Regions from separate parts of the Kribbella sp. NPDC049174 genome, predicted to be linked through region 1. Evidence: predicted binding sites of a transcription regulator. Region 1 holds the regulator's gene; the other holds the start of a gene.
What was found. Region 1 encodes HrcA, which represses chaperone genes, less so after heat shock. Its sites were predicted from a motif close to TTGGCACTCGNNNNNNNCGAGTGCCAA; they were not measured.

Region 1 (3,410 bases):
AGATGTCGTGCGGCTCGACCTCGATCTCGACGTACAGGTCGCCGGCCGGGCCGCCGCCGGGGCCGACCTCGCCCTGGCCGGACAGCTGCACCCGGGTGCCGGTGTCCACGCCGCCGGGGATCTTCACGGTGACGGTACGACGGGACCGGACCCGGCCGTCGCCGGCGCACTCGACGCACGGGTTCGGGATGGTCGTGCCGAAGCCGCGGCAGTTCGGGCACGGCCGCATCGTCCGCACCTCGCCGAGGAACGAGCGCTGGGTGTGGGTGACCTCGCCGCGGCCGTGGCAGATCTCGCAGGTGACCGGCTCGGAACCGGCCGCCGCACCGGACCCCGAACAGGTCGGGCACAGGACGGCGGTGTCGACCTTCAGCTCCCGGGTGGTGCCGAACGCGGCCTCGGCCAGGTCGATCCGCAGCGGGATCAGCGCGTCCTGGCCGCGCCGGGTCCGCGGCCGCGGCCCGCGGGTGGCCCCGCCGGTCTGGCCGAAGAAGGCGTCCATGATGTCGGTGAACGTGAAGGCCTGGCCGAACCCACCGGGCCCGCCGCTCGCGCCGGCGGTCGCGAACGGGTCACCGCCGAGATCGTGCATCTGCCGCTTCTGCGGGTCGCTCAGCACCTGGAAGGCGCGGCCGATCTCCTGGAACTTGTGGTGCGCGTCCTCGGAGTCGTTCACGTCCGGGTGGTACTGGCGGGCCAGCTTGCGGTACGCCTTCTTGATCTCGTCCGGTGAAGCGTCACGGCTGACGCCCAGGACAGCGTAGTAATCGGTGCTCATACTCCAGACCAGGGGTTGGTGGTGTAGGGGGTGTCTGATGGTCCAGCGCCGTAGCGAGCAGGTGCTCGGTGCGGTGGCTCGGCGTGCTGGAGTGAAGGCCTCGATGCGGATCCATCGTGGCCTTTGCTCCAGTGCGCCGAGGTGCCGTGCCGAGTGCCGCGCAGTAGGCGTTGGACCATCAGACACCCCCTCCTATGTGTCGGCCAGGATCTGGCTGACGTAGCGGGCGACGGCGCGTACGGCGCCCATCGTGCTCGGATAGTCCATGTGGGTCGGGCCGACGATGCCGAGTGTGGCCAGCGCCTCCGACTTGGACCCGTACCCGGTCGCGACCACCGAGGTGGTGGCCAGTTCCTCGTACGGGTTCTCGTGCCCGATGCGGACCGTGAGGGTCTGCGGGTTGGTTGCCTCACCGAGCAACTTGAGCAGGATGACGTGCTCCTCCAGCGCCTCCAGCACCGGCTTCACGTTGCGCTCGAAGTCGTCGCCGTACCGGGTCAGGTTGGCCGCGCCGCCGACCGCGATCCGCTGCTCGCCGACCTCGTCGGTGAACGTCTCCAGCAGCGTCGTCACGATCGCCGCCACCAGCGGACGGTCGGCCGGCGCGAACAGATCGGTGACCGCGACCAGGGACGTGGTCGCATCGGTCAGCCGTTGTCCGGCCAGCGCGGAGTTGAGCCGGGACCGCAGGTCCGCGATCAACTGCTCGTCGACGTCGTGCGGCGGTTCGACGATCCGCTGCTCGACCCGGCCGGTGCTGGTGATCAGCACCAGCAGCAGGCGGCGCGGTGTCATCGTGACCACCTCGATGTGCCGCACGCTCGACCGGTTCAGCGACGGGTACTGCACGATCGCGACCTGGCGGGTGATCTGGGCGAGCAGCCGGACCGTACGGCGTACGACGTCGTCCAGGTCGACCGCGCCGGCCAGGAAGGAGGTGATCGCCTTCTTCTCGGCCGCGGTCAGGGTCTTGACCGTGCTCAGCTTGTCCACGAACAGCCGGTAGCCGGCGTCGGTCGGGATCCGGCCGGCGCTGGTGTGCGGCTGGGTGATGTACCCCTCCTCCTCCAGCGCGGCCATGTCGTTGCGCACGGTCGCCGGCGACACGCCGAGGTTGTGACGGTCCACCAGCGTCTTCGAACCGACCGGCTCGTGGGTCGCCACATAGTCCTCGACGATGGCGCGGAGAACATCCAGCTTGCGTTCGTCGAGCACGCGCACCACCCTCTCTCGCCATCGACCGTCGACAGTCAGCGGACCCCTGGCACTCAAATGATCCGAGTGCCAGTCTACCGAGCCGTAGTAGCCGCCAGCGCCAGATCGCGGCGTGGGACGGGTCTCAGGCGATTTCGGGAGACGCACCCAACGGTACGGCGGCCGGGCGGTCGACCGTACTCGCGACGTCCACCGGCTGGTCCTGGGCCGCTGCTTCCAGCACTGACTCCAGTACGTCGAGCACGTGGTAGGCCAGCGCGCCGTCGGCCCGGTGTGGCTCGCCGGTGCGGATCGCACGGGCCATGTCCGCGACACCGACGCCCCGGCCGGCTCCGGCGTACCCACCGGCTACGGGGAGTTCGGACCAGTCACGGTTCGTGGCGGTGGCGATCTCCACCGTGCCGTCGAAGCCGTTCGGGTCCGGCACCGACAGACTGCCCTCGGTCCCATGTACCTCGATCCGCGGCAGCCGCGCGGCCCACACGTCGAACGACATCAGCAGCGTGGTCAGCGCTCCGGACTCGTGCTCCAGTACGCCGGTCACGTGCGTCGGCACCTGGACCGGGAAGGTCTCCCCGGCTCGCGGACCGGTGTGGATCTTCCGCTGCTGCTGCGACTGCCCAGCGCGAGCGGTGACCCGTCGCACCGGCCCGAGGAGGGTGACCAGGCTCGTCACGTAGTACGGACCCATGTCGAGCACCGGACCGCCGCCGGGCTGGTAGTAGAACTCCGGCGCCGGGTGCCACAGCTCGTGGCCGGGGGTGACAAATGACGCGGTCGCGGCGGTCGGTACGCCGATGTCGCCGCGGTCGATGGCGACCCGGGCGGTCTGGGTGCCGGTGCCGAGCACGGTGTCGGGCGCGCAGCCGACGCGCAGGTTGTTGGCGGCCGCGTACTTCAGCAGCGGCTCGGCCTCGGCGCGGTCCACGGCCAGCGGCTTCTCGCCGTACACGTGCTTGCCGGCCTCCATCGCGGCCTGGTGCACGGCGGCATGTGCGGCCGGGATGGTCAGGTTCACGACGATGTCGACGTCGTCGGCGGCGTACAGGGCGTCCGACGACAGCGCCCGGATGCCCGGATTCTTGTCGGCGATCGCCTGGGCGCGGCTGACGTCGAGGTCGGCGACCGCGACCACGTCGACACCGGGCAGCTTGGCCAGGTGGTCGAGGTACGTCCCGGAGATGACCCCGGTGCCGACGATGCCGACGCGCGTCACTTGCTCGCCCACAGCAGCCCCCGCTCGATGATGGTCCGGACCTCCGGCACTTCGAGGTCGTCCAGTTTGTGGCCGACAGTGCAGACGAAGACCTTCCCCGCACCCCAGGTCCGGGTCCAGACGGCCGGCATCACGGCGCCCTCGATCCACGGGTAGTCCGGGTGCGAGCGGAACGTGGTGGTGGCCAGCACGGTGTTCGTC
Region 2 (3,410 bases), on a different contig from region 1:
GAACACCCGCCGGCCATCCGCCCGACGCGCCGGGTCCGCGAACACCACGTCGTACGGCGTGAGGTCGAACGACTCGGCGTCGCCGACGACGACCTCACCAGGCAGGCCTAGCGCGACCAGGTTGGCGCGGGCCGCGGCAGCGGTGGCTGGGTCGCGTTCGACGCCGGTGACCCGCAGGCCGGCGCGTGCGGCGCTGATGAGGTCACCGCCGATGCCGCAGCCCAGGTCGACCACACTGCTGCCCGGCAACGTCGCTGCGATGCGTTGAGCCCGGTGAGAGCCGACTGTGCTTCGCGTTGCTTGTTCCAGGCCGTCTGGCGTGAAGTGCATCTGGCCAGCGTCCGCACCGAACTTGGCGACCGCTCGGTGGCGTAGTGAGGCCTGGGTGACCGCGGCTGTGACGAGTGCAGCGTCGTACTGGCGGCGAAGCTTCTCGACCAGTTGGAGCTCGTGGCCGGGCTGGTAGCTCGCACAGGCGTCGGCGAGGAGTTCAGCGCCGGGGCCGTCCAGCAAGCCGGTGACTGTCACCCCGCCACTTTAGAGGGGACTGGAGCAGCCTTTGCTCCAACTGCGGGTGGCCATCGAGTAGAGGCGCCAGTTCATGGCTGAGCGGGTCTTCGGGCCGTAGATGCCGTCCGCGACGAGCTTGTGCCTGCGCTGGACCAGCTTGACCACCGCACGGGTGTTGCTGCCGTAGATGCCGTCGACCGCGAGCTTGGTGCCGTAGCAGAAGTTCAGGTTGCGCTGGAGGACGCGGATGGCGGTGTCCGGGTCGCCGAACACCGTGGAGCCCCGGTGCGGGTCGTCGCCGTACATGAGGTTGCAGTAGGTGCTCGCACTGCCGTAGACGGACGGCATCGGGATCCCCCAGCTGCGGTTGACCGGGACCAGCATGGCTGACCGGCACTGCGGCAGCGCGGCCGCGGCAGCCATCGTGACGCTGTCGGTGTCCGCGGCCGGCGCCGCCTGCGGTGGTGCCGCGGCCGGTGCGTCCAGGCTGGGACTGGTGGCCGGTTGGTCCTTCGAGGCGCCCGCGGCGATCGCTCCTACCGCGAGCGCGCCGGCTGCGGCGAGGACCGCGACAGTGCGGCCGGACAATATGGGCAGAGAGGGAAAGCTGAAGGCCATGGTCTCTCCTCGGACCCAGGTCCCGCGGGCGGCCGGGACGCCGTACAGAGAACGGTCCCACGCCACCCCCGCCCAGGCCCAGCGTTCGACCACAATCCGTACCCGGATGGTCACAGCTGTATTCCGGGCCGGTCAGATCTAGCACTCGAGTTGACCGAGTGCTAATCGCGGCCTAGATTCGGTGTTGGCACTCTCCGGTGGAGGGTGCCAGCGGTCCGGCCTCTGACCCCCGCGACGGCAGGGGAGCGCGACCACCCTGAACCACAGACAAGCGAATCGACCGTGGAGGTCAGCAAGTGTCGGTCACGATCAAGCCGCTCGAGGACCGCGTCCTCGTCGCGCCGCTCGAAGCCGAGCAGACCACGAAGTCCGGCCTGGTGATCCCGGACACCGCCAAGGAGAAGCCGCAGGAGGGCGAGATCCTCGCCGTCGGTCCGGGCCGGATCGACGACAACGGCAACCGCGTCCCGCTGGACGTCGCCGTTGGTGACAAGGTCATCTACTCCAAGTACGGCGGCACCGAGGTCAAGTACGACGGCCAGGACTACCTGATCCTGGGCGCCCGCGACATCCTCGCAGTCGTCAGCAAGTGACGATCGCCCGCTGTTCCTGACTGACACCGCCCTGGTGCCGACGACCGGCGCCGGGGCGGAGTCGGTCCGGTACCTGACCGGGGCGGAGGGGCGGGTCAGGATTCAATGCAGCGTGGGTTCGGACTGCTGAGCGCAACGAGAAGAGAATTCAGAGAGGGACTGGTTTTTCCATGCCGAAGATCCTCGAGTTCGACGAGAACGCCCGGCGCGCGCTGGAGCGTGGCGTCGACAAGCTCGCGAACACGGTGAAGGTGACGCTGGGGCCGAAGGGCCGCTACGTCGTCCTGGACAAGAAGTGGGGCGCCCCGACCATCACCAACGACGGTGTCACCGTCGCCCGTGAGGTCGAGCTGGACGACCCGTTCGAAAACCTTGGTGCGCAGTTGACCAAGGAGGTCGCCACCAAGACCAACGACATCGCCGGTGACGGCACCACCACCGCGACGGTGCTGGCGCAGGCGCTGGTGCACGAGGGCCTGCGGGCCGTCGCCGCCGGGGTCAACCCGATGGGCCTGAAGAAGGGCATCGAGGCGGCCGTCGAGGCCGTGTCGGCCCGCCTGGTCGAGACCGCCCGGCCGGTGGACGACAAGGGCGACATGGCCCACGTCGCCACCATCTCCGCCCGGGACGCCGAGATCGGCACCCTGATCGCGGACGCGTTCGACAAGGTCGGCAAGGACGGTGTGATCACCGTCGAGGAGTCGAACACCTTCGGGACCGAGCTCGAGTTCACCGAGGGCATGCAGTTCGACAAGGGCTTCATCTCGCCGTACTTCATCACCGACGCCGAGGCCGGCGAAGCGGTGCTGGAGGACCCGTACATCCTGATCCACCAGGGCAAGATCTCCGCCATCGCGGACCTGCTGCCGCTGCTGGAGAAGGTCGTGCAGTCCGGCAAGACGCTGCTGATCATCGCCGAGGACGTCGAGGCCGAGGCGCTGTCCACCCTGGTGGTGAACAAGATCCGCGGCAACTTCACCTCCGTCGCCGTCAAGGCGCCGGGCTTCGGTGACCGCCGCAAGGCGATGCTGGAGGACCTGGCCGCGCTGACCGGCGCGCAGGTCATCGCCCCCGAGGTCGGCCTGAAGCTGGACCAGGTCGGGCTGGAGGTGCTGGGCACCGCCCGCCGGATCGTGGTCAGCAAGGACAACACCACCGTGGTCGAGGGCGCCGGCAAGTCCGACGACATCGAGGCCCGGGTGAACCAGATCAAGGCCGAGATCGAGCGCACCGACTCCGACTGGGACCGGGAGAAGCTGCAGGAGCGGCTGGCCAAGCTGGCCGGCGGCGTCTGCGTGATCAAGGTCGGCGCGGCCACCGAGGTCGAGCTGAAGGAGAAGAAGCACCGGATCGAGGACGCTGTGTCCGCGACCCGGGCCGCGATCGAGGAGGGCATCGTCGCCGGCGGCGGCTCCGCCCTGGTGCACGCGGCCACCGTGCTGGAGAACGGCCTGGACCTGGAGGGTGACGAGCTCGCCGGGGTCCGGATCGTCCGCAAGGCCATCGTCGAGCCGCTGCGCTGGATCGCCGAGAACGGCGGCTACGAGGGCTACGTGGTGACCGCGAAGGTCGCGGAGCTGGAGCTCGGCAGCGGATTCAACGCCGCCACCGGCGAGTACGGCGACCTGCTGGCTCAGGGCGTGCTGGACCCGGTCAAGGTGACCCGGTCCGCGCTCGCCAACGCCGGCT

Region 2: the regulator HrcA is predicted to act here: its motif matches at 1,267-1,293, upstream of groES (co-chaperone GroES).

Annotation. Positions count from the first base shown of each region.
Region 1 is NZ_JBICSZ010000001.1:186,421-189,830, reverse strand. Features, by position in the region: gene dnaJ (molecular chaperone DnaJ) at 1-778, opposite strand, end outside; gene hrcA (heat-inducible transcriptional repressor HrcA) at 971-1,993, opposite strand; gene ACGFIF_RS00875 (Gfo/Idh/MocA family protein) at 2,118-3,221, opposite strand; gene ACGFIF_RS00870 (ThuA domain-containing protein) at 3,206-3,410, opposite strand, start outside.
Region 2 is NZ_JBICSZ010000003.1:28,870-32,279, reverse strand. Features, by position in the region: gene ACGFIF_RS17385 (methyltransferase domain-containing protein) at 1-528, opposite strand, end outside; gene ACGFIF_RS17380 (peptidoglycan-binding protein) at 538-1,242, opposite strand; gene groES (co-chaperone GroES) at 1,425-1,721, shown strand; gene groL (chaperonin GroEL) at 1,892-3,410, shown strand, end outside.